Regions from separate parts of the Rhizobium sp. SYY.PMSO genome, predicted to be linked through region 1. Evidence: riboswitches for the same ligand, from Rfam matches in the RefSeq annotation. Region 1 holds a riboswitch; each other region holds the start of a gene.
The links. Region 1 has a riboswitch for cobalamin ahead of fdhA (formaldehyde dehydrogenase, glutathione-independent). Riboswitches for the same ligand answer to the same signal wherever they lie in the genome.
Positions count from the first base shown of each region.

Region 2: another riboswitch for cobalamin. It lies ahead of ACJJVH_RS20980 (ABC transporter substrate-binding protein); the one in region 1 lies ahead of fdhA (formaldehyde dehydrogenase, glutathione-independent).
Region 3: another riboswitch for cobalamin. It lies ahead of cobU (bifunctional adenosylcobinamide kinase/adenosylcobinamide-phosphate guanylyltransferase); the one in region 1 lies ahead of fdhA (formaldehyde dehydrogenase, glutathione-independent).
Region 4: another riboswitch for cobalamin. It lies ahead of ACJJVH_RS08090 (DUF1636 family protein); the one in region 1 lies ahead of fdhA (formaldehyde dehydrogenase, glutathione-independent).

Region 1 is NZ_CP177350.1:703,921-711,142, forward strand. It holds gene ACJJVH_RS21660 (beta-galactosidase) at 1-1,322, shown strand, start outside; cobalamin riboswitch at 1,457-1,661, shown strand; gene fdhA (formaldehyde dehydrogenase, glutathione-independent) at 1,886-3,076, shown strand; gene ACJJVH_RS21670 (hypothetical protein) at 3,139-3,312, opposite strand; gene ACJJVH_RS21675 (hypothetical protein) at 3,582-4,181, shown strand; gene ACJJVH_RS21680 (inorganic diphosphatase) at 4,375-4,977, opposite strand; gene ACJJVH_RS21685 (glycosyltransferase) at 5,332-6,396, shown strand; gene ACJJVH_RS21690 (glycoside hydrolase family 5 protein) at 6,522-7,222, opposite strand, start outside.
Region 2 is NZ_CP177350.1:552,570-559,791, forward strand. It holds gene ACJJVH_RS20960 (ABC transporter permease) at 1-880, opposite strand, end outside; gene ACJJVH_RS20965 (ABC transporter permease) at 877-2,094, opposite strand; gene ACJJVH_RS20970 (HlyD family secretion protein) at 2,096-3,073, opposite strand; gene ACJJVH_RS20975 (diguanylate cyclase) at 3,747-4,841, shown strand; cobalamin riboswitch at 4,923-5,178, shown strand; gene ACJJVH_RS20980 (ABC transporter substrate-binding protein) at 5,342-6,358, shown strand; gene ACJJVH_RS20985 (FecCD family ABC transporter permease) at 6,411-7,222, shown strand, end outside.
Region 3 is NZ_CP177349.1:1,629,339-1,636,560, forward strand. It holds gene cobN (cobaltochelatase subunit CobN) at 1-2,859, opposite strand, end outside; gene cobW (cobalamin biosynthesis protein CobW) at 3,096-4,145, opposite strand; gene cobU (bifunctional adenosylcobinamide kinase/adenosylcobinamide-phosphate guanylyltransferase) at 4,151-4,675, opposite strand; cobalamin riboswitch at 4,817-5,214, opposite strand; gene ACJJVH_RS07920 (chloride channel protein) at 5,396-7,192, shown strand.
Region 4 is NZ_CP177349.1:1,670,009-1,677,230, reverse strand. It holds gene ACJJVH_RS08105 (RrF2 family transcriptional regulator) at 98-565, shown strand; gene ACJJVH_RS08100 (SfnB family sulfur acquisition oxidoreductase) at 590-1,801, opposite strand; gene ACJJVH_RS08095 (FAD/NAD(P)-binding protein) at 2,453-3,865, shown strand; cobalamin riboswitch at 4,061-4,278, shown strand; gene ACJJVH_RS08090 (DUF1636 family protein) at 4,386-4,799, shown strand; gene ACJJVH_RS08085 (ABC transporter ATP-binding protein) at 4,809-5,588, shown strand; gene ACJJVH_RS08080 (ABC transporter substrate-binding protein) at 5,609-6,568, shown strand; gene ACJJVH_RS08075 (iron ABC transporter permease) at 6,631-7,222, shown strand, end outside.

The DNA of each region.
Region 1 (7,222 bases):
TGAAGAGCTTCAACAAGGCGCAGGTCGACATCATCCGCCGCCACTCACCGGGTCGGCCGGTCACGCATAATTTCATGTCGCAGAACACCGATTTCGATCACTACAAGGTCGGCGAAGACATCGATATCGCCTCGTGGGACGTTTATCCCATGGGCGGGCTCATGAACGGGCGGCTGAGCGCCGAGGAGAAGCGGCGCTATCTACGCGTCGGCGATCCCGATCAAACGGCCTTCAATCACGATCTCTACCGGGCAGTCGGCCGCGGCCGCGCCTGGGTCATGGAGCAGCAGCCGGGGCCGGTGAACTGGGCCTCGCACAACCAGTCTCCGGCCGATGGCATGGTGCGCTTGTGGACGTGGCTCGCCTATGCCCACGGCATCGACATGGTGTCCTATTTCCGCTGGCGGCAGGCGCCGTTCGCGCAGGAGCAATTCCACGCCGGTCTTCTCCTGCCGAACAGCGACGAGGATCAGGGCTACCGGGAAGTCGCGCAGGTCATTGCCGAGATGAAGCTGTTGCCGAAGGGCGAGGCGCGCGGCAGGGCTGACGTTGCGTTGCTGCTCGATTACGAATCGCGCTTTGCCACCCGCGCGTTGCCGCAGGGCCGCGACTATGCCGCCTCCGCCATCGCGCTCGACTGGTATTCCGCCGTCTCGCGTCTCGGCGTGGATATCGATGTCATCGGCCAGCATTCCGATCTGGAAGGATACAAGCTGATACTGGCGCCGGATCTCGTCATCCCGGAACCGGATTTCATTGCGCGCCTCAAGGCTTCCGGCGCCAAGGCGCTGTTCGGGCCTCGCAGCGGCAGCAAGACCCGCGATATGCACATTCCCGCCGATCTGCCGCCGGGCGTGCTTGGCGACCTCCTGGATTTCCGCGTCACGCGCGTCGAGTCCTTGCCGCCGTTCCAGTCCGAGACTGTTCTCTATGGCAATTCGAGCCACGAGACCTCCACATGGCGGGAAACGGTCCGGACCACGGAAACGGTGCTGGCGACGTTCCAGGGAGACTATCGGCCGGGTTCGCCCGCCGTCATCGGCAACGATGTCGCGCGCTATTGTGCCACGCTGCCGCGCGACGAATTCCTGCTGAAGCTGATGGGCGACACGTTTGCCTGGGCTGGCGTGAACGGCCTGCCTGATCTCGGCGATCTTCGCCTTGCGCGGCGCGGAAGGCTGCACTTCGCATTCAACTATGGAAGCGCGGTGGCGGCCGTACCCGCGGCGCGGGATGCCAAATTTCTCATCGGCAACCGTGAGCTTGCGCCTGTCGGCGTGGCCGTCTGGCTCGATGGGGACAAGGGCGCTACGGCCGAGTGACGCGCCTCGACGGCAGGCTCGTCCTGCCGTTCGCGGTGCGACGGTATTCTTATGGTAATATCGACAAAACGTCCGATGTCGTCCTGTAGGGCGCCGATGTCGTTTTCCTGTGCGCGCCATGGCGCCGGGCATGATCTTCTGACCGTGTTCAAGGTGCCATTGGCAAATCGTGCCGAGGGATAATTGGGAAACCGGTCGCAGGCCGGTGCTGCCCCCGCAACGGTAGCGGACCGAATGCTGTCGACCGATGCCACTGGCAAAATTGCCGGGAAGGTGGTCGGGAGCGTCCGAACGGACAGGTCCGAAGCCCGGAAACCAGCCTTGACGGCAGGCTTGATTGATCACGGCGGGTGATCGGGAGGCGAATGCGGGCATCTTGAAGCGGTCCGGTTCCAATCTCGCAGCTTTCGTAACAGTCATGCATGCGCCGGCCCGGCCGCCGCCGAAGTTGCGGGCGCGGGACTGATTTCGCTGCTGTTCAGCCCGTTGAGGAGCGGGCCGATCCGAAGATGCCCGGGATTCCGGGCGACGATGATCAAGCGTACTATCAAGGAGGAGATGGCATGACAGGGAACAGAGGCGTCGTCTATATGCGACCCGGCAAGGTCGAGGTTCGCGATATCGACGATCCGAAACTGGAGGCGCCGGATGGCCGCCGCATCGAGCATGGCGTAATCCTGAAAGTGATTTCCACGAATATCTGCGGCTCCGACCAGCATATGGTGCGCGGCCGCACGACCGCCATGCCGGGTCTCGTGCTCGGGCATGAGATAACCGGACAGGTCATCGAAAAGGGCATCGACGTCGAGATGCTCGATGTCGGCGATATCGTCTCGGTTCCGTTCAACGTCGCCTGCGGTCGCTGCCGCTGCTGCAAATCGCAGGACACGGGCGTCTGCCTTACGGTGAATCCGTCGCGGGCCGGCGGCGCCTATGGCTATGTCGACATGGGCGGATGGATCGGCGGTCAGGCGCGCTACGTCACGGTGCCCTACGCGGATTTCAACCTGCTGAAGTTTCCCGACCGCGACAAGGCCATGGCCAAGATCCGCGATCTCACCATGCTGTCGGATATTCTGCCGACCGGCTTTCACGGTGCGGTCCGCGCGGGAGTCGGCGTGGGGTCCACCGTCTATGTCGCAGGTGCCGGCCCGGTCGGCCTGGCGGCTGCCGCCTCCGCCCGCATCCTGGGCGCTGCCGTCGTCATGATCGGCGACTTCAACAAGGACCGCCTCGCGCATGCAGCCAAAGTCGGTTTCGAACCTATCGATCTTTCCAAGAGCGATCGTCTCGGCGACATGATTGCGCAGGTTGTCGGCACCAACGAGGTGGACAGCGCAATCGATGCCGTGGGTTTCGAGGCGCGCGGTCATTCCGGCGGCGAGCAGCCGGCAATCGTGCTTAATCAGATGATGGAGATCACCCGCGCAGCAGGGTCGATCGGCATACCCGGATTGTACGTGACGGAAGATCCGGGCGCAGCGGATGCCGCGGCCCAGCATGGCAGCCTGTCTCTGCGCTTCGGTCTCGGCTGGGCGAAGGCGCAATCCTTCCATACCGGGCAGACACCGGTTTTGAAGTACAACCGGCAACTGATGCAGGCTATCCTGCATGACAGGCTACCGATCGCTGACATCGTCAACGCCAGGATCATTTCACTCGAAGATGCGGCGCAAGGCTATGAAAGCTTCGATCAAGGTGCGGCAACGAAGTTCGTTCTCGACCCGCATGGCGATCTGTTGAAGGCAGCATAGGGAGAAACGAACCTCACGCGATCGCAGATCGACGTTGAGGTGAGCATAGACCGGGAGCGGAATTACATATCTTCGCTCCCGGTATCGTTTGGGCAAACAGCGATGAGTTTGCCGGACAACAAAGAGGCGGCAAATGCAGATGCCGAAGTCAGATCAGTAGCACCGATCATGCAGATTCCGGCAGTGCCGTCGCTGATCGCAAGCAGATATCCGTGGAGGCAGTTGTCCGTCGACATTCGAGATCCTGATCGGAAATAAGGTTTCTCGGTTCAGCAGACGGCGCTGCCCTTCCTCATGATTTGAACCACAAATTTACATTCCCATGGCATCCCGGAGCGGCTACGGTACGGCCGGGAAGACGAATTATTACAGATAATAACGGATGGTGTTGCCATTATACATCTATCCTTTACATTTATACGGGCATCCCTATGGAGGAGCTCCGTCATCGCTTCCTGAGCAACGGCGGCCTGGCAAGGAACGCTAACCTGAAGAGAAAAGACAAATGGCAAACTTTCTTGATAAGTGGTCTTCGAAGAAGGCCGATAAGCCGAAGGCTGGTGCACGGAATGTCGTCGATACCTTTCGTGCAAGAGTAGCCGAACAGAAAGCATATCTGGAAGAGTATGAGCGCGATGCAGCCGGCTTCAAGAAGTGGCGCTCCACCTGGTTCCAGCGCGTCCCCGGCGGCTTTGGCGTCACCGTCGGTCGTGACTCCGTCAATGCCGGTCATGGGTTGAGCTATGTCGTCGTCGAAGCTGTCAAGGATGTGGCAGAGTTTCTCGACGATCTCGCCTATCATGCTGAGAATGATGTCGGCTTTCAGCAGGCTCTCGAGCAGAACCGCCGGCGTCGTGTCGCGCTTCTGAATGCGGCGAAGACCGGAGACGATACAGTTAGCTCGAAGAGCAAGGCGAAAGCCAAGCCTGCAGCAGCGAAGCCGGCAGCAGCCAAGTCCACCGCGGCCAAGTCTGCAGGCGGCAAGGCTGCGCCGAAGGCCACCCGGGCAAAGGCTGCTCCCGCAGCAACTCCGGCGCCGGCAGCCGCAGAAGCGGCAAAGCCGAAGCGCACCCGCAAGCCGAAGGCTGCAGACGCAGCTGAGTAAATACGATGAAGCCCGCTTCGGCGGGCTTCATTTCCTCATTGCTGAATGGTTGCAAGGGTCGCTTCACCAAACCTGTTTTTGGCAGTGCCCAGGTCGCGGCGAAGCAAACCGGATACGGTGAGACGCGAATTCGGCGTCAGCTACGCTGAAGCGAACGGATCGGAGCGGCATTTGCCGCTCCTTTCGGTCGATCTCACTTTTTCTCGCTATACGCCTTGATGGCGGAGGCAACTTCGCTCCGGGCTTTTTCCGCACTCTCGAAACCGCCGACCTCGACGATCTTGCGGGCATCGGGAAGCTGCTTGTAGACGCGGAAGAACGCCTGCAGACGGTCCTGCTCGACCTTGGGAAGATCGGAGATTTCCCTGATGCTGTCGTAGGTCGGGTCGATCTTCGTCGTCGGTACTGCGACGATCTTGTCGTCGACTTCGCCGCCATCGATCATCTTCAGCACGCCGATTGCCCGCACGCGAACGATAGCGCCCGGAACGATCGGTTCGCGCGTATAGACGATGGCGTCGAGCGGATCGCCGTCACCGCCGAGCGAACTGGTGATGGAACCATAGTTCGCCGGATAGGCGACCGGCATCGACTGGAACCGGTCGACGACGATATGACCGGTCTTGGCGTCGATCTCATATTTGGTGAAGCTGCCGGCCGGGATCTCGATAGCGGTGTAGAATTCCCGGCTTTCGTCCTTCGGCTGAGGATAGTCGATATAGGATACATAGTCGGCAGCCGAGGCAACGGTGCCGGACAGGATCGTCAGTGCAACGATGGAAATAAGCTTTTTCATACACGCCCCCGCGTCAAGGTTGAACAATATCGCCCTAATCAAGGGGTGTTACGGGCTTGTGACATATATCGATGAATGCACAGGGAATGGCCGGGCTTTCCCGCAGAGGGAGATCATCATCGGGAGCGATGAAGGCCGGCATTCACATCATGGGAGCCGGTCATTCAAAAGCCATAAAACTGACGAGGCTCGGTAGGGTAAGACGGATCGGCATGATCCATGCAGCCGCTGCCCGACTATTTTCGATGCGCTATCTCGTGCGTTGCAACGCACTCCTGTCGGCAGCGAGTTCAATCACAAGGACCTGATGAGAAGGTTCGCCGCGACCAAAGCATATCTGCGAGGTTCAATGCGATGTATTCCATTCAAGACCGTATTCCGGTTTCCATCGTTATTGCAAACTACAACTACGCACACTTCCTGAAGCGCAGCATCGACAGCGCACTGGAGCAAAGCTACGGCGACGCCGAAGTCATCGTTGTCGACGATGCATCGACGGATGCAACCGCCGACGTCGTTGCCTCCTATGGGTCGCGCATAAAGACATGCCTGCGAGAGGTGAATGGCGGGCATGCCGCCGCGTTCAACACAGGCTTTGCCGCCAGTCGCGGCAAGATCGTGCTGTTTCTCGATGCGGATGATTATCTCTATCCGAATGCTGTTTCGGAGGTTGTCGACGCGTGGGAAGAGAACACGGCACAGGTTCAGTTCCGGCTGCACATCGTCGATGAAGACATGCATGTAAGGGACGTCTTTCCGCCGGAGGAATTGCCGTTCGATTCCGGCGATGTCACCCCCCAATTGCTGCGAAAGGGTCGCTACCAGACGACGGTGACGAGCGGTCTGGCGTTCAGGCGCTCGGTACTGGACAAGGTCATGCCCGTTCCCGAGCAGGAGTTTCGGCAGGGCGCCGATGGATATCTTGCCACGGTGGCGCCCCTCTATGGCGAGGTGACGTCCATCGATGATTGCCTTGGTGCCTACCGCATTCATGGCGCCAATCATTCCGTCTTCGCCAAGAAACTCGGTCAGCGCGCGCGCTGGCGCATACAGCATGATTTCCGGCGGCTGGAGGCTTTGTCGGATCAGGCAACCGAGATCGGGCTGGACGTGCCCGGCGATGCCGGTCTGCACGATCCCGTGCATTTGGAGGAGCGCCTGGCGTCGCTTTGCATCGACAGGGAACGGCATCCGGTCTCCAGCGATTCCAGGCTCTCCCTTGCCGCCGCCGGAGCGGTCGCCAGCCTGGAGATGAATGCATCCGCAAGACGTCGCGCGATGCTGGCGGCCTGGTTTCTTTCCGTCGGCGTTCTTCCTCGCCGAATGGCGAAGGCGGTCTTATCCTGGAAGCTCGTTGCCTCGTCGAGGCCCCGGCTTCTGCTGCGCCTGTCGAAAACCATCCGCCATGCGATGGGTTAGCGCGTCGCAGGGAATTTATCCAAGGATTGCCGGATCCAGGAAACATGCGCAGCGGTTTTCCGTTCGGAATTGCGCAGCAATAAAAGGATAGAGCGTTTTCGCGATTCGAAGAAAGCCGAAGCGCTCTATTCGGATGTGCCGGATTTGTGCGGCGCGCGCAGCAATGCGTCAATCACGGCTCGATGATGGATGTTCCGCGCGAAACGGCTATCGGCGGCGAATTGCATCAACCCCGCGAAGGCATCCCTGGCCGAAGGTTTCCTGCCCTCGCCGCGAAGATAGGCGGTCAGGCGCCGGTAGCGGGCATTCGCCTTGATTTCGAGCGGATTGCCGGGCCCCATCTTCTTCAATGGCCACCATGACCAGCCGATGCCGTTTCTTTCCTGCAGCGCCACAGCGCGGGCATACCAATCGTTGTTGTTCTCGCCGGATTCGCCGTTCCATAGCGGCATGTCATATTGCTCGCGCAGCTTTAGAAAGGGCTCGATCGATTCCTGTGTCGTCGGCGTCCAGTATTTGTGAAAGCTGAGCGTCGTGTTGCGGTCCTCGATCGGCAGCACGCCGGCATAATTGTTGCCCCAGCAATTGCCTTCGATAATCAGCATGTGTTTGGTGTCGATGGCGCGCACGGCGCGGATGGTGCGCTGATAGATATCGCGCAGCGGCCGGTTTCCGGTTTCACGGCATCCGCCCTTGTCCTTCTCGTCCTGAAAGCCCCAATTCGGCTCGTTGAGCAGATCATAACCGGCGATGGTGGTCTCATTCCTGTAACGACGTGCGATCTCGCTCCAGAGCGCGATCATCGTGGCCTGGTCCTTTTTGCTAT
Region 2 (7,222 bases), 150 kb from region 1:
CGGTCAGCGGACTGCGGAAGAGGCCGGCGATGATCAACCCCAAAGCGCTGACGGCAAGCACGAAGGGGAGGGCGAAGATGAAGATCGAAAGCGGCGTCCCCAGACGCGGTATATTGTAGAGATAGGGAACCACGATCAGGTAGAAGGGCACGATGAGGACTTCGAGAATCAGATAGGCGAGCAGTTTGCCGGCAACGACCGCGATCGGCCCGATCGAGGCGGCAGGCCCGGTTTTGAGCGCGTCGTTTCTATAAGTGCCGAGCAAGCCTACGCCGATAAGCAGCGTCTGCTGCATGATCAGCACGAAGGCCGCCGGCAGGATATAGGTCGCATATCCCCCTTGCGGGTTGAAAAGCGGCACGGGGATCAGGGGCATGGGGTCCGACGCTGCGGCCGCGATCCGGGGATCGACCCTGGCGGCAATCAACCTTGCCGTTTCGACTTCCGCTCCCATGGTCCTTGCGACGGCGGCAACGCCGCCGGATATGCGCTGGTAGATCAGGAAATAGCTCGCATCGGCGTATAGCGCGACGGGGGACTGGCGATTGTGCAGCAACTCGCGCTCGAAATATTGGGGGATGACGAGGACGCCATAGAGATTGCGGGCATACACCTCCCGCTCGGCGGTGGCCTGGTCGGGAAAGACGGCTGCCACCGAGACATCCGCCGATGCATCGACGCGTCTGGCGAGCTGGCGGCTGCTGTCGGTGCCGTCGAGATCGACGACGGCGATCGGGACGTGGCGCAAAGCCTCGGTCCGGTAGGGCTGTGGATAGAAGGCCGCATAGATGAGGGTGGCGACGATCAGGACCGAAAAGGCCGGTTTCAGGGTGAGGACGCGGCCGAGTTCCATGCGGCAGATGGTGAGAATTGCCTTCATCCGGCTGCCCTCCCGCTCACGGTCGCCGTTGCCGTTTCACGCCGCCGTCGCGCCCGGATCACCTCCAGCCGCAATGCCGTCAAGCCGGCGAGCAGGAGCACCATGAAGAGAAGAACGGCGATCGGCTTCCAGGACAGATAGAGCGGCGTACCGCGGATCGTCTGATCGATCCGCGCCATCAGATACCAGGTTCCGGGGATGATCTGGCCCCAGTAGTAGGCGAACGCATTCATGCCGATTCTCGGAAAGCCGATGCCCATGAAGCCGAAAGCCGGCGCCATCAGGAGCGTTCCGATGCTGATGGCGCTTGCCATCGGACGAAGCAGCAAGGCCAGAAGCACGCCGATGAACTGATCGGCGAGAACGAAGAGAATCCCCGCCAGCAGAAGCACATAGCGGTTGCCGCGTAGCGGCAGGTCCAGGGCGCCGAACAGAACCCAATCCGCGATGCCGAGCACCACGAGGAACAGCAGCGTATAGGGGAGGATCTTTCCGGCCATCGCCGGCCATAAGCCGCCGCCGAGGCGTCTTAATATGCGCAGGCGGTGCGCCGTCTCCACATCGAGCCCGACTGCGTAGGCCATCGACGTCACGATGATCACCTGAAGCACGCTCGGCAGCAAGGCCGCGAGCAGGAAATGGGCATAGTTGAGGGTCGGGTTGAAGAGCGGATTGACCTGCACCGGTATCGGCGCCAGCGCCGCTTCGGCAGCGTCGACGGGTTGCCCTTCGGCGGTTCTGAGCGACAGGCGGATGCCGGCCGCAACACTTGGAACCGCGGCGCTCACACCGCGCAGCGTCAGATTGCCGGTCGTCATCGTCTGGGTGTTGTAGAAGAAGACGACCTCCGGACGGCGGCCGGAAAGCACGTCGCGCTCAAGATTGAGCGGCAGCATCAACAGGCCGTGAACCTCGCCGGACAGGATCAATCGCCGCCCCTCGGCAAGATCGCCGACATTGCGCACCACGGCTGTGTCGGGCGTGGCGTCGACCGTACGGATGATCGTCCGCGACAGATCGGTATTGTCGAGGTCGAGCACGGCGATCGGCAGCCGTGTGGCAAGACCGGCGCTGAAAACGGCAGCCAGCACGCCCATCAGCACGAGAGGCAGGATGGTGGTGAGGAACAGCAGGAAGGGGCGTCGCCGGAGGCGGTCGAATTCTCTTCTGAATACCGTGAGGAAGCCAGGGCGCAACCGCCCTTTTGCCATCATCTCAATGCTCCGGCGGCCAGGATGCGATAGCGCTCATGCCGGGACGCAGGCCCTCGACGGGCTGGACCGGATTTGCGCGGACCTCGAAGGTACGAAGATCGAAATCCCCCGTCGCCCGTGTTGCGCGCCAGGTCGCATATTGGCCCTGAGCGTTGATTATAGTCACTTTCACCGCGATCTTCCTGTCGCCGAGCGCAGGCACGGTGACATCGAAAGCGTCGCCGACCTTCAGGCCCTTCAACAGATCTTCGCGAAGGTTGAAGGTGAACCACGGGTTTTGCAGATCGAGGAGCGAGAAGATCGGAGCGCCAGCCGCGAAATTCTCGCCGAGTTCGGCCACGCGCGTCGTTACCTGGCCGGAAATCGGCGCGACGATCCTCAATTCGTGAACGTCGGTCTGCTGCTGGTTGAGCGAAGCCCTTGCCTGCTCCACCTGCGTTGCCGCCAGCGCCTTTTCTTCCTTGCTCGCGCCGGCCACGGCCAGCTGCAGATTGGCCTCGGCCGACTCGCGCTTGCGGATGGCGGCTTCGAGGTTGCGGGCCGTCTCGTCGACGCGGGACTGTGTCGATGCTCCTGTCGTGATCAACCTTGCCTGGCGGCCCGCTTCTTCCTGATAGAGCGTGACGTCCGCGGCGGCGGCCGCAAGTTCGGCCTGTCGAGCGGCGATGGTTTCCGGCCGGGTGCTGTTGACCCTGACGAGATCGGCCTCCGCGACGGCGAGCGCTGCTTCGGACATATGGAGAGCGGCCGTCAGCTGCGGGCTTTCGAGCTCGGCGATCACTGCGCCGCGCTCGACATTATCGCCGACATCGGCGTTCAATTTCGCAACGCGGCCTGAAACGCGCGGGCTGATGTCGACTCGATTGGCGGAGACTTCGCCCTGGACGATGAGCGGCGGTGGTCTTGTGGCAAACCACAGAAGGACGCCGAGACCAGCCAGGATCAAGATGCCGATCAAAACACGAGCTGCTCGCCACATTCCGTCGTCTCCGCAATCCGTTGTCGAGGCGCATGCCTGGCGACAGCCGTTGTCCGCTATCTTCCGGGGACCGGCGGCGGCTATGCGGATGATGGAACGAGGGGGACGGTTGCCCTCTTCATATCCTCCGGACGATACCGCTCGACCATATCTCCGATGGTCATTGCCGACGGACTGTAGCAGAGGAAAATAATAAAAGCACTTGCCCCGGTTGCAGCTGGAGAATTCCGCGTGGATTGAAACGAGGCCGCTGGGAGGACGGTGTGTGTTCTCCATGCATCGGTCTCCGCCAGATGGATGCCGGATTAACTGTTTGCTCTTGACCCCGGTGTATATGGTTCCAGATAGCGCTGATTGCCTGTTCCCTTACTTGAACGGGCAGCAAGCTTTCGCTTCCTGCTCCACACGTAGTATCGTTCCTTCATGCGGCATCATATTCTCCCGGAAAGTTTGCAAGCACCATGGAATGTCAGTCCGCGTCGACGCGTCGACGGAATTCCGCTTCAACGCCCGGCCATGGAGATAACCGACATTGCAGGTGCCCCGCCGCGGACCGCCCCGGCGCCTTCCCCGCATGAGGGATTTACTGGATCATTTCATGGAGATTGCCCGGGATCTCCTGCCGGCGGCGTTCATGCGGATGCCGGCCCTCTCGTGAAGATCGGGAACGGCGATGGAAATTGATGCGCATCTGGTCTCGCTGATCCGCGTCCTGGGGCAGGTGGCCATCATCGTCTACGCCTATTCCTGGGTCATCCGGATCGTCGACCGCGGCCCTTTGAAATCTGTCGCCGTCGGGCTGCTGTTCGGGTTGATCGGCATGTTGTCGATGGCCGACCCGATCCAGTGGATGCCCGGCGTCATCCAGGACGGGCGCTCGATCCTGCTCGTTCTTGCGCCTATTTACGGTGGTCTTCTGGGAACCGTGGTCGCCGCGGCGATGATGGGCCTGTTTCGTTTCATGGTCGGCGGCGTGGGCGCCATCGGCGGTGTCGTCGGCATCTTTATCGTTGCGTTCGCGGGTTATATGCTCAGCCTCCTGCCGCGAAAATGGATCGGTACGGGGTGGAAGCGGTCGGCGTTGCTCGGCCTGGGCACCTGCACATCGCTCGTCGTTCTCGCCTTTCTGCCATGGGCGGTGGTGCGCGAGCTTCTTCTCTCGGCAACGTTGCCGACCGTGGTCGTCAATATACTCGGCGTCTTTCTTCTTTCGGATCTGCTGGGCCGGGAGCAATATCGCATCGGCATCCAGCGCGCGCTCGAGAATGAAGCGAGCCTCGACCCGCTGACAAGGCTTCCCAACCGCCGGGTCCTGCAGCGGGAAGGGGATCGCTGCTGCAAGGAAGCGGGCATCCGGCGCATCCCTTTTTCGATCATCATGCTCGATATCGATCACTTCAAGAAGATCAACGACAGCTGGGGCCATTCCTTCGGCGATACCGTGCTGGCGCGGGTGGCGGATGTCATCCGGCGGACCGTGCGCAAGACCGATATCGCCGCCCGCTATGGCGGGGAAGAAATCGTCGTTCTGCTGCCGAACACCGATCTGCGGGCAGCCGCGACGGTTGCCGAGAAAATCCGCAGGGACATCGAAGCGACCGTTTTGATGTTCGGGCAGGAGGCCATCCGCGTCACCGTCAGCATCGGGACCGCCTGCTCGCTGGAGCCGACAACCGATTTCAAGCATGTGCTTGAGACAGCCGACAAGGCTCTCTATCGGGCAAAGGCGGCCGGACGAAACCGGGTGGAGCTGGCGGACGCCGCATAGGCAGAACGTCGCTTTTCGTGACCGGCAACGGGCATTCCCGCTTTTTGCTCTCCATGCGTTCTTGACGTCGAGGGGGTCGGCGGAATAACTGAACCCGACGGTTCCCCGAGGAAGGCTTCGAGGGGATTAATAGGGAACACGGTGAGGACGACCCAGGAAGGGCCGAAACCGTGGCTGCCCCCGCAACTGTAAGCGGATTGCCGATCATCCAGGAGTGGCCACTTGCCGGCCGTCTCCGAGGGCCTTGAGCCATGCCACTGCAAGCGTGCTTGCGGGAAGGCAGATGATCGTCAGATATCCGCGAGCCAGGAGACCTGCCGTCGATCACAATCCAATCAGCCGGGCGGGGATGCCCGGAAGGGACAGAGAATGATTGACCTGAGCCTTCGACCTTATCCGACGTTTATCGGCCTTGATTGGGATCTTCGCAACCGGCGGCGGTTTTTCTCGGCGCGGTCGCGCTGACGCTGCTCCGTATTCCTATCCTATCGAGATCTCCCATGCGCCATTTTTTGACGATCGCTACATTTGCACTCGGCTTGACCGGGTTTGCCGCGTCCGGCTTCGCCGCAACGCAATATCCCCTCACCATCAACAATTGCGGCCAGAAGATCACCTTCGAGAAGGCGCCGGCCAAGATCGTTTCGATCGGGCAGGGCATGACCGAAATCCTGCTGTCGCTCGGCCTTGCCGACAAGATTGCGGGAACGGCCGTCTGGGTCGGCCCGGTCCTGCCGCAATACGCCGAAGCCAACAGCAAGATCCCGCGCCTTGCCGACAACGATCCGAGCTTTGAGTCCGTCGTCGGCAAGGAGCCGGATCTGGTCGCCGCCGAATTCGAATGGCACGTCGGCCCGCAGGGCGCCGTCGGCAAGCGTGAGCAATTTTCCGCGCTTGGCATCAACACCTATATCGCGCCGACGGATTGCGTCGCCAAGGTCAATACGGATGGCGGCGACGGCGTGCGCAAGGAGCTGTTCACGATGGATCTGGTCTACCAGGAGATCGATGAGCTCGCGCAGATCTTCGACGTCAAGGATCGCGGCGATGCGCTGATCGCCGACCTGAAGACGCGAGAAGCGAATGCGGTCGCCTCGATCGCCGGCGCGAGATCCAAGGATCTGCCGATCGTGTTCTGGTTTTCCAGCAAGGAGGTCAACGGCGATGCCTATATTGCCGGCAAGAACAGCGCGCCGGCCTATATCCTGAAGACGCTCGGCGCCAGGAATGTCGTGACGACCGAGGAGGAATGGCCGCTGGTCGGCTGGGAAACGATCGCACAGGCCAATCCGGCCGTCATCGTCATCGCGACGATGGATCGCCGCCGCTATGCGGCCGACGATCCGAAGGTGAAGCTCGACTTCCTTGAGAAGGACCCGGTCACGAGCGAGCTCGATGCCGTCAAGAACAAGCATTTCGTCATGATGGATGCGCAATCGATGAACCCGACCATCCGGACCATCGACGGCATCGAAATATTGGCCAAGGGCATCAAGTCCTTCGGCATGGCGCAGTAAATTGCGCCTGTTTTCAAGATGGCGGTCATGGTGGGCACTTCCGGTGCTTATCATGGCTGCGCTCGTGCTTCTGGCCTTCATGATCAGTCTCGCCGTGTCCATCGGCGAGATTTCGATCCCGTTGTCGACGACGGCCAAGGCCGTGTCGAACCGGCTGTTCGGGACGCAGTTCGAGCTTAGCCGGATCCATCAGGGCATCGTCTGGGATTATCGCCTCAGCCGTGCGCTGGTCGCCGCAAGCGCCGGCGCGTCGCTGGCGTTGAGCGGGGCGGTGTTGCAGGCGCTGCTTCGCAATCCGCTTGCCGAGCCCTATGTGCTCGGCATTTCCGCCGGCGCGTCCACGGGGGCGGTCTGCATCATGATCCTCGGCCTCGGTTACGGGATCGTGGGTCTTTCCACCGGCGCCTTTCTCGGCGCGGTCGCGGCTTTTCTGTTTGTCGGCCTGCTCGCGGCAGGCGTCGGCGGCACGAGCGAGCGTATCATTCTATGCGGTGTCGCCGGTTCGCAGCTTTTCAATGCGCTTACCTCCTATATCGTCACCACCTCGGCCAATGCCGAGCAGGCAAGAGGCGTCATGTTCTGGCTGCTCGGTTCCATGAGCGGCGTGCGCTGGCCGGACGTTTATCTTTCGGGGCCGGTCGCCATCCTCGGGTTTGCGGTCTGCATGGCGCATGTCCGCGTTCTCGATGCCTTTGTCTTCGGCACGGATGCCGCCGCCTCGCTCGGAATTGCCGTGCGGCGGGCCCAGATCGTCCTGCTCGGCGCGACGGCCTTCATGACGGCTGCGGTCGTCAGCATCGTCGGGTCGATCGGTTTCGTTGGCCTCGTCATTCCACATGCGGCCCGCTTTGCGGTCGGCCCGGG
Region 3 (7,222 bases), on a different replicon from region 1:
GGCCGATTTCCGGCCAAGCTCGTAAGCTGCCGGCGTCGGTACGGCGCGGCTGTCGACCGAGTAGAAATTCCGCCCCGTCGGCAGAACATCCGGCCGGCCGCGCGTCGGCGCGCCGGAAGGACCGGGCGGCACGAAACGGCCATCTAGGCCCTTGAGCAGAGCCGAAATTTCGGCATCGCCGCAGGCGAGGATAGATGGCTGAAGCTTTGAGGCTATCTCGCCCAGAACGATGCGTGTATGTGCCCAGCCCTCGGGGCAAGTTATTTCACCCGAGACCAATTGTGCAGCCAGCAATTCGATGCGTTCGACCGTATCGCCTTGCGTGCGCCAGGGCGCCTCGGCAACCTCCTGGAGGATAGAGGGGCGCGGGCCAATCCATTCCGCAGCCATGTCGCAGTCCAGCGGGTCGAATGGTTTGCTCGGAGAGATACCTCCCTCTGTCAGCGTTGCTGACATCTCCCCCGCAAGGGGGGAGATTGAAGGGAGTATGCCGCTCCGCTCTCCCGATCCATCACCAATAGTTCCAACGGCCTCGACATCAGTTTGATACGAGCGAGCGCCATGGGTTAACGATCTCCCCACTTGTGGGGGAGATGTCGCGAGAGCGACAGAGGGGGGTATCGCACCCTCCGCACCCTCAAAAGCATCCCGCGCAATCGCCCGCTGCAGGCTCTGATCGCCGCCCTCGCCCAGCCCGCGCGGCACGCGAGCCAGCGCCACCGTCAAATCCGTCAGCAGCCTTCCGGAAGGCGAAACGCCGAAGATATGCAGGCCATCGCGGATTTGCATTTCCTTGAGGTCGCAGAGATAGGCGTCGAGCTTGCGCAATGCCTCGTCTTCGCCTTCCCCCTTGGCGATGCCGGCGTCCTGATCCAGCCCGATATCGGCGACGAGATCGAGGATCTGCTTGCGTAGCAGGCGGATGCGGCGCGGATCGCCGCCGGACGCCTCGTAATATTCATCCACCAATGCCTCAAGGTCCTTCAATGGACCATAGCTCTCGGCGCGAGTCAGAGGCGGCGTCAGGTGGTCGATGATGACAGCACTCGTACGGCGCTTGGCTTGCGTGCCTTCGCCGGGATCGTTGACGATGAACGGATAGAGGTTCGGCAGCGGCCCGAGGATCGCTTCGGGATAGCAGCTCTCCGACAGCGCCAGCGCCTTGCCCGGCAGCCATTCGAGATTGCCGTGCTTGCCCATGTGAATGACCGCATGCGCATCGAAGGAGCGGCGCAGGAAGGCATAGAAGGCGAGATAACCGTGCGGCGGTACGAGATCGGGAGAATGGTAGCTCTCCTTCGGATCGATATTGTAGCCGCGCGCCGGCTGGATGCCGACGAGCACATCGCCGAACCGGGCGAACGGCAAGGCAAAGGCATCGTTCAACGCGTAAGGGTCCGCCTCAGGATCGCCCCAGCGACCCGTCATCTCATCCTGAATCTGCGTCGGAAGAGACGAAAAGAAATGCTTGTAATCGCTGAAGGAAAGCATTTCGCGAACGACGCGGCCATCATGACTCGAATTTGTCGGGCCTTCCGCCAGATGCCGCATCAGCGCATCGCCATCGGCCGGCAGATCGGAAACCCCATAGCCGGCCCCCTGCATCGCCTTCAGCACCTCGATCGTGCCGGCAGGCGTATCGAGCCCGACGCCATTGCCGAGGCGCCCATCCCGATTGGGATAGTTCGCCATGACAAGCGCGACGCGGCGATCGCCGGGCGGCGTATTGCGCAGCCGCGCCCAGTTGGCAGCCAGCCGCGCCGTGTAGCGCATGCGATCCCCATTGGGTTCACTGGCGACGATATTGGCCTCGACCCGCTCGTCATAGCGGGCGGCGGCCTTGAACGACACGGCGCGGGCGAGAACGCGCCCGTCGACTTCGGGCAGCGCCACGTTCATGCCGAGATCGCGCGCCGAAAGGCCCTGAGAGGACGCCTCCCAGGCCTCTTTCGACGAAGCCGAAAAGATCGCTTGGAGAACGACGGCTTCACCCGTTTCGAGCACCGTCGGCTGGCGGTCCGCGCCCGGTGCCGAAACGGCAAAGCCGGTGGTATTGATGACCACACCCGGTTTCAACTCGGTAAAGACGCTTTCGAGGATACCGACGGACACGGCATCTTTCAGACTATAGGCAAAGACCGGCAGCGGCCGCATACCCTCGGCGACAAGAGCCTCTATCACGGCTTCGACAGGCTTCGTCTCACCGCTTTGAACCAGCGCGCGATAAAAGGAAATCGCGACCGTTGGGGGATTGAATCCCTCCTCCGCTACCATCGAAGCTTTGGAAACTCTCCGCCATTCCTCGACACCGATCACGCCCCGTCCCGGCCACCATATGCCGGCCTTCATCAGGGGCACGGCAGGCATCGGCTTCTCGGCGCCTGAGAGCATCGCCTCGGCATAGGCAAGGAATGCACTGGAATTCGCCTCGCCGCCTTCGATCAGATAGGACCACAGCGCATTGAGATCGTCGAGAACGACATTGGAAAACGGGGTCAATCCGGGATCGGGCTTCGAGTCGCCCGGCAACACCGCAATCAAGGCCCCCTGACGCGCCGCACAGGCATGCAGCGCCTCCAGTGCATAGTGAAAATAGCTCGCTCCTCCGAGCGCCCGCACGATGATGAGCTTCGCATGCCGGGCCGTCCTGTCGATATAGGTATCGACGGACATCGGATGCTTTAGGCTCATCAGGCTCGCAAGCCGAAGGGAACGGCCGCCTTCGCCGTGCGCTGCGGCAACAGCCGCAAGCTCGGTATCGGCGGCAGACAGAAAGAGGATATCGCCGGGCGACTGGCCAAGGTCGATTGCCTCCTCGCCGTCGCTGATCGTTCCTTTTTGAGCTAGAAGGAGGTGCATTGGACCTCAGAGTACGCAGCTGCATACCCCCCTCTGTCACGTCGTGACATCTCCCCCGCAGGGGAGGAGATCATTCCAAGCAATGCCTTACACGCTCCATTCCCCAAACCTCCTGAAACTTCAGAGGTGAGTTGTTTGAGGACGATGAAGCCACGAGCTCCCAATCTCCCCCCCTGTGGGGGAGATGACGCGAAAGCGACAGAGGGGGGTATCGCACGGCAAAGGCTCAGCATCGATCAGACCAGCGCCTCGATTGCCTTGCGCACGATCGTCTCGTCCATCTCATGCAGGCCGATCACCACGAGCCGGGTCGCCCGTGCTTCGCCCGGCGTCCAGGCACGATCGAAATAGGTGTCGATGCGGCTGCCGACGGCCTGCACCTGTAGGCGCATTGGCTTGCCGGGCACGTCGACAAAGCCCTTGAGGCGCAGGACATCGTGTTCCGCGATCACGCCCTTCAGCGCCTCGACGAAGGCTGCCGGGTCGGCAACCGGGCCGAGCTCGACGACGAAGCTGTCGAATTCGTCGTGATCGTGCGGCGTGCCGTCTTCATGCTCGAGCTCGTGATGCGACTTGCGATTGACGATATCGCCTTCCGTGCCGATGCCGAGGCCAAGCAGGACGGCGGCAGGAACATCGCCGTTCTTCGCTTCGATGATCGTCGGCTTGCGGGCGGTACGTGAGGCGACCTCGGCGCGGACGCGGCCGAGACCGTCGACATCGATCAGGTCGGTCTTGTTGAGCACGATCAGATCGGCGCAGGTCAGCTGATCCTCGAACAGTTCCTCGATCGGGCTTTCATGGTCGAGCGAATCGTCCTCGACGCGGCGAGCCTCCACGGCGTCGTGATCGTCGGCAAAGCGGCCGGCGGCAACGGCCGCGCTGTCGACCACGGTGATGACGCCATCGACGGTAACGTGCGTGCGGATATCGGGCCAGTTGAAGGCGGCGACCAGCGGCTGCGGCAGCGCAAGGCCCGACGTTTCGATGACGATATGATCCGGACGGGCATCGCGCTCCAGAAGCTTCGTCATGGTCGGAATGAAATCGTCGGCGACGGTGCAGCAGATGCAGCCGTTGGTCAGCTCGATGATATCGTCCTCGGTGCAGTTCTCCGCGCCGCAGCCTTTGAGCACGTCGCCATCGACGCCGAGATCGCCGAACTCGTTAATGATCAGCGCGATCTTCTTGCCGCCGGCATTCTGCAGGAGGTTGCGGATCATCGTCGTCTTGCCGGCTCCCAGGAAGCCGGTAATGACGGTGGCGGGAATCTTTTCCTGGTTCATGTGGATCAACCCTTCATTTTCAGCGGCAAGCCCGCTGCGATAAAATAAACTTCGGCACTCGCCGCCGCGACCATCTGGTGCAGGCGGCCGGCATGATCGCGAAACTCGCGCGCCATGCGATTTTCCGGCACGATTCCGAGGCCGACTTCGTTGGATACGAGAACGAGCCGCGATCGCGCCGTCGGCAGAAAGGCGGTCAAGGCGGCAAACTCCGCCGCCATATTCCGTTCCGCCATCATCAGATTGGTCACCCAGAGCGTCAGGCAGTCCACCAGCACGGCGCGCCCTTCGGCATCGATCGCGGTCAGTCGCGACACGATATCCAGCGGCTCCTCATGCGTCTGCCATAGTTCGCCGCGGTCGGCGCGGTGCTGCGCGATGCGCTCGCGCATCTCATCGTCCCACGCCTGCCCGGTCGCCACATAATGGCGTTCGAGACCGCTATCCGAAATGAGGGATTCGGCGAATCCGGATTTGCCGGAACGCGCCCCGCCGAGGACGAAAACAGCCCGGGAAGTCAAAGAGGACATGCGCTATTCCCGCTCCCGCGCAACTGCGCAGGCCGGCAGCGCGGAGCTGAAACCGAAAAACAGGCGCCTCCCCGCCGAAAACTCGTCTTGTGCCATGACAACCTCCGTGCTGGCAGCGGAACTCACGTTCCTGGAACAGGCTCTGCGCCCGGCACGCGTGGCAGGTCTCCTGGCTCGCGGATAAAGCGCCGCGACGGGGGCGAACCGAAACCGGTCGCCCCCGACGTGCGCCAGCGGATCTTCCTCGCCTTCCCGGCAATGCATCATGAAAAGGCGGACGATTCGTAGAATGAGAGGCGTCCTGCCCCGGCTGATCATGATGCCCCGCCAGTGGCTTTTCCGGCTTGACGCCGTCCCGCCCGTTCGCCCCATGCGAACCACCGGCGGAATGCCATTCAAACCGAACGAAAGACCCTGACCGCTCTACAGTCGCGGGGTCGGCTGTGATGAGAACGCCCGGATTGGGTCCGTCCCTTCACATTCCCTTTTCATCCCATGCGGCAGATCGCCGCTCGGGAACCATTCGTTATGCCGGCAATGATTAGGCTTTCACTTCCTTCAAGTCAATCAAGGGCATGGATGCGACGCCCATCGTCCTGATTGCGAAACAGGCAAAATATTCCTGCAAAATCGGCGGCTTTTTTGCCGTATTTCTTTGATGTTAGGAGTTTATAGAGGATAAGTCCTCACATTCGAGTAAAAACGTATCGTCCGTTTCCCATGTTGCAGAAATTCCAACCGCGCCGCCTCGGCGTCTTCTCGGCCCTATTCGACCTCGGTCGGTTCAGAGCATTGCTGCGCCGTGGCGAATTGGGACTTGTTTTCGCCGGCGCGCTGGTGGGGGTAGCCTCCGGTTGCGCCGTGACCACGATGAGCTTCATCTCGCGCAAGCTCCACAGCATCATCTACGGCATCACTGACTACGAACGCCTGAGCTCGGCGGCGGTGGCGATTCCCGACAAATCCGTGCTGCTGATAGCGCCCATAGCGGGCGGCATCATCCTCGGCATCCTGCTCTATATATTGTCGCGCACGCGCAAGAAGCCGATGGTCGACCCGATCGAAGCCAACGCGCTGCATGGCGGCCGCATGTCGCTCACCGACAGCATGCTGGTCGCCGTGCAAAACCTGATTTCGAACGGATTCGGCGCCTCGGTCGGGCTCGAGGCAGGCTATACGCAGCTTGCCGCCGGCATCGCCTCGAAGTTCGGCTACAAGATGCAGATGCGCCGGGCGGACCTGCGCATGCTCGTCGGCTGCGGCGCAGCCGGCGCCATTGCCGCCGCATTCAACGCACCGCTCACCGGCGCCTTCTATGCCTTCGAGCTCATTATCGGCAGCTATTCCATCCTGACCCTGACGCCGGTCGTCGTTTCGGCACTGATATCGACGATGATCGCAAGGTTGCTCGCCGGCGACGATTTCGCCATCGACATCGATCATTTCGGCGCGATCGTTCCGGCGGACTATCTTCCGGCCGTCCTGCTCGGCGCCTTCTGTGCCGGCATCGGCATCCTGATCATGCAGGGCGTCGCCTGGGTCGAAGAGCTCGCACGCAAGAGTTCGATCGCACCGGCCTTCCGTCCCGCGCTGGGCGGCCTCGTCGTCGGGATGCTGGCGCTGATTTCGCCGCAGGTTCTGTCCGCGGGTCACGGCGCGCTGCATCTCAACCTGTCGACAAATGCAACGCTGGGGGCGCTGGTCGGCCTCTTCATTCTGAAATCGCTGGCCTCCGCGGTATCGATCGGCTCCGGCTTCAGGGGCGGCCTGTTCTTCGCGTCGTTGTTCATGGGCGCGCTGCTCGGCAAGATCTTCGCCTATTGCGCCCCGTATCTCGATCACGCCACGCTGACACCGGTCGTCTATGCCGTGGTCGGCATGAGTTCGCTGGCCGTCGCCATCATCGGCGGCCCGCTGACCATGACGTTCCTGGCGCTCGAAATCACCGGCGACTTTCCGATCACGGCGCTGGTGCTGGCGGCCGTCATCACCTCGTCGCTCGTGGTCCGCACGACCTTCGGCTACTCCTTCGCCACATGGCGCTTCCATCTGCGCGGGGAAAGCATCCGCAGCGCCCACGACGTCGGCTGGATCCGCAGCCTTACCGTCGCCCGCATGATGCGCCCCGACGTGCACACTGCAAGCGTCGGCATGAGCATCGAGGAGTTTCGCCGGAACTTTCCGATCGGCTCGGCCCAGCGCGTCATCCTGGTCGATCAGAACGAGAAATATTCCGGAATGGTTCTCGTGCCAGACATCTACGCGAGCCCCGTGGAAAAGGACGACGAGGAACACGGACTTTCCGACTTCATCCGGCATCGCAATGAATTCCTGCAGCCGCAGATGAACGCCAAGCAGGCCGCCGCCATGTTCGACCAGACCAAAAGCGAAGCGCTCGTCGTGGTCAACGACCTGATCGAGCGCAAGGTGATCGGCCTGCTGACGGAAAGCTATACGCTGCGCCGCTACAGCGAAGAACTCGACCGTCGACGCCGCGAAGTCTCGGGCGAGCTCTGAAGGGCTCGGCTGCGCAAGAGCGCCGCGCAT
Region 4 (7,222 bases), on a different replicon from region 1:
TTACTTCGGCAATCCATGCTGGCGAGACCGGCCGGTTGGCTCTCCTTTGAGCCATGCCGGGTTTTCAATAATCGACTTTGCAGTAAAGCGGACGGCGATGCTTACGAAAAAAGGAAAATACGGACTGAAGGCGCTGGTGGATCTCGCCCGCCTCGGCCCTGGCGAGACAGCGTTCATCAACGATATCGCGTTGCGCAACAATATTCCGAAGAAGTTTCTCGATACCATCCTGCTCGAATTGCGAAATGCTGGCGTCCTGCGCTCGAAGAAGGGACCGGGTGGCGGTTATTCGCTCTCGCGTCCGGCATCGGAAATCCGCATCGGCCATGTCATTCGTACCCTGGACGGCCCGCTGGCGCCGATTCGCTGTGCCAGCCGCACGGCCTACGAAGCCTGCGACGACTGTTCCGATCCGGAGCGCTGTCAGGTACGGCGTTCCATGACGGAGGTGCGCGACGCGATTGCCGAGATTCTCGACAACATGTCGTTGGAACAGTTCGTTGCCGGCGGTTCCGACATCGGTCTTCCGGAACGGGAAGACCGCCGCGCTTCGCAGATCGGCTGATCGCTTCCCCGCTTCAGCCGCCGGTCAGAGCAGCGAGCTCTTCGGCGGCTTTACGCCGTTGAGATGGTAATTGCCGACGATGGTGTGTGTGCGCCGCGCGGAATCACGCAGCGTGTGAATTCGGGCATTGCGCCAATGGCGATCGAGGTTGAGCCCGATACGGGCCGACATCATGCCGGCAAGATCAAACAGCGCATTGGCTGCTTCCATCGCGATATCGGCCGTAACCGTCACGGCTGCCGCGACAGACAGTGCGGCATCGACGACGTGATCCTCGGTGAGATTGATCTGGGCGGCGTCGATCCTGCTGCCGGCGCGCTCCACGATGGCTGTCGCCGCTTCGATCCGGATGGCAATCCCGCCGATCCTCGTGACGGTCAGCGGGTCGTCCGCGGCCCGCTCGAAACCACCGTCAGCCGATGGCTGCGACTTTACGAACGCCATGGCCGCCGCCAGCGCGGACCGGGCGATGCCGAGGCTGATGCCGGCATGGGTAAGCTGGTTCACGCAATCGATCACCGTTGGCTGGGCCAGCTTGTCGCGATGCAGGAGCACGGCATCGGCATTGAGGTAGACATCGTGCAGAATGGTCGTGCCGTCTCCAGACGTTCTCTGGCCAAAGCCATCCCAATCGTCGATGATCTGGATGCCTTCGGTATTCCTGGGCACGACGGCTGCCACGAGTTTCTTGCGGTCGTCCGGAACGAACAGGGCAATCCAGTCCGAAAACAGAATGCTGGCGGAAGGCGAGCTTCGGCCGCTGAGGCGAAAGCCGCGCCCGTTCGATGTCAGATGCAGCGCATTTTGATCGGTTCCGCCGATGCCGGGTTCGGAAAAGACGCCACAGAATCGGTCGCCTATGATGGCCCGGTCAAAAAGGAAGGCTCGCTGATCCTCGCCTCCGCCGATCCGCACCGCCTCCAGCACATGAAAATGCGTCTGCAGTATCTGCGCGAGGGAAGGGTCCGCCTCCGCCAGAATGGCAATGACCTCGGCAAGAACGCAGTTTGAAATATCGATGCCGCCATGCTCCGAAGGTACGGAAATTCCGAGCAGGCCCGATTGGGACAGGGCCTCGACCTCATCGTAGGGCAAGATGCGGTTGATGTCGCGATCGCTTGCCTGCTGTGCGAAACCGGTTGCGAGCGAACGTGCGATATCGAGCGCTTCCTCTTCGCTTTGAATAGGATGCGCGGGCTGCCTGACGTGTTCGTGCAACTGTGAAACAGTTCCCATTCACCACTCCTCGGCCAGCTCCAGGTCGATTGTCCCTGCTTATTCGATCCGCGCTTCTTTCAGCATAATAGGTGGAGAATGCAAAAATTGTAAGCGCGCAGCCGAGACGCCGTGGCCGGGCAGAAGACCTGCCTTTGGTCGTTTACCGGTTGTAACGCCGCCGAAAGCGGCTCGGGATGCCGCCTTTCGGGGTCGTTGAACTTCTGTTTCCCTGACGCGGATCGAAGATGCGCCACGCGGAAAAGCAGAGCCTCCGCGACATCTCTTCGCCGCAGCATCTTCGACCTTGTTTCGCTCCGATAAGAAAGCACTTGCTAGAGGCGCATTTTCGCGCTTTCATATACGACTAAATAAGTAGACAATGGCAACATCCCGCCGCCCGATAGCTTTTGCGAAGCAGTTCCGTGGCGGCCGATTGCAGGCATCCGGCATTGGATCGGAGTTGGATCTGCGTATCGCATCTTTCTTTCAGCGGAGGGAATTCCCGATTGAAGGAATGCGTCGAGTTGAGAACCGAAGCGGTTTCCGTGCGTTCTGTCAGCCCTCGTGTATCGGCTGCCGGCATCCGAAATCGGAGTTCGTGTTTCTGGGCCTGTAAACGTGTAGCCCCAAGAAAGGTATGATCGACCACCTCTCGCCCCAGGAGTTGATATGACGGTTCAGGGATTCTTTTCCGCCAGGACAAATGCGGCGCAGCCTTACGCGATGCCGCGCATCGCCGTGGTCGGGCGTGGCTTTTCCGGCATGATGATGGCGATCGCCCTAATGAAAGCAGTGCGGTTTCCCTTCCATCTGCAGCTTTTCGATCCCAATTCCAGCGTCAGCGGCGGTCAGGCGCTGGCTTCCGGGCATAGCAGCGAGATCCTCAACAGCCGCGTTCGCGACCTTTCGGTTTCGGCCGGCGATCCGGACGATTTCAATCAATGGCTTTGCGGCAATGCTCCTTTCCGGAGCGCCGTTCCCGCCGCCATCCCCGGCTTCCTGCAGATCTTCGTGCCGAAGAGCATTTTCAGCGACTACGTCTATCAGCGCTTTTCTGAAGCGTTTTCGTCGCGGCGCGACGTTGCGGTGCAAGTCAGTAGCGAGATGGTTTTCGGGATTCGCCGTGTGCGCGGCGGTCGCTTCGTGGTGGAAAGCGATGGCGCCGCCAATGCGCCGTTCGACATGGTGGTGCTGGCGACCGGCTACGGCGTCACCGATCAGGAATCCCAGGCCGGCGATCTCGCGAATGTCCCGACCACCGTGCGCGCGCGCCGTCTCGTATCGCGTCCGCATACGATCCTGCTCGGCAGCGGACTGCGCGTCGTCGATCGGCTGCTGCAGATGCGGGAAAGCGGCTATACGGGGCAGATCACCATAGTCTCGCGGCGCGGCTTCCTGCCTCAGAGCCACACGCGGAACAATGCCGATCCCGTCTTCCCCGCCGATGAGATGCCCGGCAAGCTCAGCGAAATCGTTCGCTTTGTCCGCAAGGCTTGCGGCGAGGCGGAAACAAACGGCCAGAGCTGGCAATCCGTCATGAACGGCTTGCGCAAGCATGCGCGGTCGCTGTGGCGTTCCTTGCCGGCCAGCCAGAAGCAGCAGTTCAACCGGCATCTCAGGGCGCTCTATGACAGCCACCGCAACCGGCTGCCCGAGGCGCTGCATGTTCGCCTGAAGCAGGAACTGGCCGAGGGCAATACCCTGCTGCGGCGCGGTCATTTCATCCGGCGCACGCCGACCGGGCTGATCCTGAAGCCTGCAGGCCGGCAAGAGACGGAACAGCTCTATGCCGACGATGTCATCGACTGTCGATGCCAGGCGCCCGATCTGAATGCTCCATTGCTGCGGAGCCTGATCGACACCGGTCTCGCTGTGCCGGATGAACTGGGTCTCGGTCTTGCCGTCGAGGCGACGGGCGCGCTCGAGGTGAATGGGCGCACGACGGAAGGGCTCTTCGCCATCGGCCCCCTGGGGCTGGGCAGTCTTCCCGACATCGATCTGGTGCCGGAAATCGTGACGCAGGCCTATGCGGCAGCGGAAAGCGTCGCGGAGCGCTTCCATCCGCAATGCAAGGCAGTCTAGCAGCTCCGCCTTTCTCCTTGAGGTGATAAGGGCAGAGATCATTCATCGTTTCCATTGGAGGTGCTATCGAACGGCGGGAAAATAGCGGCTTGCCAATAGTTATGTAATAACGTAACAAATTGCCACTCCCAATGTCGAACCCAAGGACAAGCGAAAGCGCCCATGACATCGCCGTTGCCCGATTCCGCTTTCTATGAGATGAATAGCCTTGATGGTGCCGCCTTCGGATCGATCCTGCTGGCGGCTGAAAAGGGAACACGGTGCGGATTACCCATCAGGGGCCAAAACCGTGGCTGCCCCCGCAACTGTAAGCGGAGAGCGCGTTCGCAGCATGCCACTGGCTTTATGCCGGGAAGGCGCGAACGGGTTGTGACCCGCGAGCCAGGAGACCTGCCATCGACGATATCAACCGCAACGGACGGGGTGATCCGATGGAAAATCAGTGGTTGGGCGGGGACGCCGTTGCGTCCGTTGGCCCTATCTTGACTTTGCCTCCGGCGAATTCTCCGGGAGGCATTTCATGGACAAGGAAAAAGAGGCGACGCACCGGATTACCGTGTGCACGAACTGCCGTCATGTCGGCAAGCCGTGCCGGCCCGGTCTCGATCTCCTGAGGCATCTGCAAGCCGCCATTTCTCAGGCGGGTGCGATGCTTTCCGACGATTTCAGCCTTGAAGGCAGTGTCTGCATGGCAGGCTGCGAACGGCCCTGCACGGTCGCTTTTCAGGCGACGGCAAAGGCGACGTACCTCTTCGGCGACATAGAGGACGCTGCCGATATCGGCGCGCTCGTTTCCTTCGCGCGGCTGTATCGGGATCGCCCCGATGGGCTGACGCGCGAAAGCGAGCGGCCGCGAGCGCTCAGCGGCAAGACCCTGGCGCGCATCCCGGCGGCCATTGTTTCGGCGGAACGCCGATCGGTCGCGCTGCAATAGGAGCCGATCATGTCCGAACGAAGCGCGCGATTGGACGCCGACGGCGTCACCTGGGGCCCACAGAAGGGCATGCCGATCATCAGCGGCATCAATCTGTCCGTCGAAGCCGGCGCCCGGCTGGCCATTATCGGTCCGAACGGGGCGGGCAAATCGACGCTGTTGCGTTGCCTCTATCGCGGCGTCAAGCCGCAGCGGGGCGTGGTGAGGCTCGATGGCGTCGATCTCTGGTCCATCGGTCCGAAAGAAGCGGCGCAACGGATTGCCGTCGTCCCGCAGGAGACGCCGGGAGATTTTCCCTTCAGCGTGCGCGATGTCGTGCTGATGGGGCGCATTCCGCATCGCAAAGGCATGGCGCGCTGGAGCGACCGGGATCACGACGTCACGACCAGGGCTCTCGCACGCCTGGAGCTGGAGCCTCTGGCGCTTCGTCAGTTCGCGTCGCTGTCGGGCGGCGAAAAGCAGCGGGCGCTGATTGCCCGCGCATTGGCGCAGGAGCCCGAACTCATCGTTCTCGATGAGCCGACAAACCACCTCGATATCCGGCACCAGCTCGAGATTCTCGAGCTTCTGAAGGGGGTGGGGCCGACGATCATCACGACGCTGCACGACATCAACCTTGCCGCAGACTTTGCGACCCATGTCGCCGTTCTCGATTGCGGCCGGCTCACGGGGCATGGCGAGCCGGCCGAGGTCCTGACGGTGGAGCACGTATCGAACGCATTCCGTGTCGGCGCCCGCCTTCATCCGGCCGACAGCGGTCCGCAACGTTTTTCCTTTTCCCTTCGATAATCCGATCATTGGAGCCCTTCATGTTTTCCCGCATATCCTTCTCTGCCGTGGCCTTGCTCGCTGGAAGCCTGCTTGCGGGCGCGGCCCTTGCCGAGCCCGTCACCATTCGCAGCTGCAATCGCGACGTGACTTTCGACAAGGCGCCCGAGCGCGCCGTCTCGAACGACGTCAATCTGACCGAAATGATGCTGGCGCTGAAACTTCAGGATCGCATGGTCGGCTACACCGGCGTTTCCGGCTGGAAGACGCTGGACGAGAAGCTGCGCGAGGGTGTCAGGGAACTGCCGGAACTGTCTCCGAAATATCCGAGCAAGGAGGTGCTGCTCGGCGCCAATGCGGATTTCTATTTCGCCGGCTGGAATTACGGCATGAAGGTCGGGGGCGAGGTGACGCCGGAGACCCTGGCGCCCCTCGGCATCAAGGTTTACGAGCTGACGGAATCCTGCATCTTCGTCATGCAGAAGAACAAACCGACTATGGACGACATGTTCGTCGATCTCCTTAATCTCGGCAGGATCTTCCGCGTCGAGGACAGAGCGCAGGCGCTGGTTGCCGGCTACCGCAAGCAACTCGGCGAGATTCAGGCGAAGATCGGTCACATCGACAAGCCGACGCGCGTTTTCGTCTATGATTCCGGTGAGGAGAAGCCATTCACATCGGGCCGCTATGGCATCCCGACGGCCATGATCGAGGCCGCCGGCGGCGTAAACGTCATGGACGATGTCGAGAAGAGCTGGACGGAAGTCTCCTGGGAGCCGGTCATCGAGAAAAACCCGGAAGTCATCGTCATCGTCGATTATGGCCAGGTGACCGCCGCGCAGAAGATCGCTTTCCTTAAGGGCAACCCGGCCTTCAAGAATATCGATGCCGTGAAGAACGATCGTTTCGTCGTGTTGCCCTATGTGGAGGCGACCCCGGGCCCGCGCAACATCGAGGCCATCGCCGCCCTGGCGAAGGCTCTCCACCCGAACGCGATGTGATTATCGATAATGCCGATCCGTCCAATCCATCATTGGGCGGATCTCCTTCTCAAGATTCGAGCATGCGCCTCAACCTCTCCATCCTCATTCCCTTGCTTGCCATAGGCTTCATCCTGTCGATCACCGCCGGGGTGTCGCTCGGCTCGGCATCCATTCCGTTTTCCACCGTCTGGTCGATCGTCGGCAACAAGCTGCACGCCGGCACTTTTCCGGTCACATGGTCCGGCGGTCAGGAAAGCATTGTCTGGGATGTGCGTTTCCCGCGGGTCGTGCTGGCGGCGCTCGTGGGGGCGGGGCTTGCGGTGACCGGTGCCGTGCTTCAGGCGTTGACGCGCAATCCGCTGGCTGACCCGCATCTTCTCGGCGTCTCCTCGGGGGCGGCGTTCGGCGCCATTCTGGCGCTGCTGCATACCGGCCTGATCCTGGGCCTGCTGACGGTGCCGCTGTTTGCCTTTGCCGGCGCTCTGGTCGCGACCGCCGCCGTGGGGCTGACGACGCGCCTGACGCGCTCCCGCTCGGCCGATCGGCTGGTCCTGTCGGGAGTGGCCGTGGCCTTCGTGTTCACGGCGCTCGGCAACCTTCTGATCTTCCTGGGAGACCCGAGGGCCGCCAATACCGTCGTCTTCTGGATGCTTGGCGGGCTGGGGCTGGCGC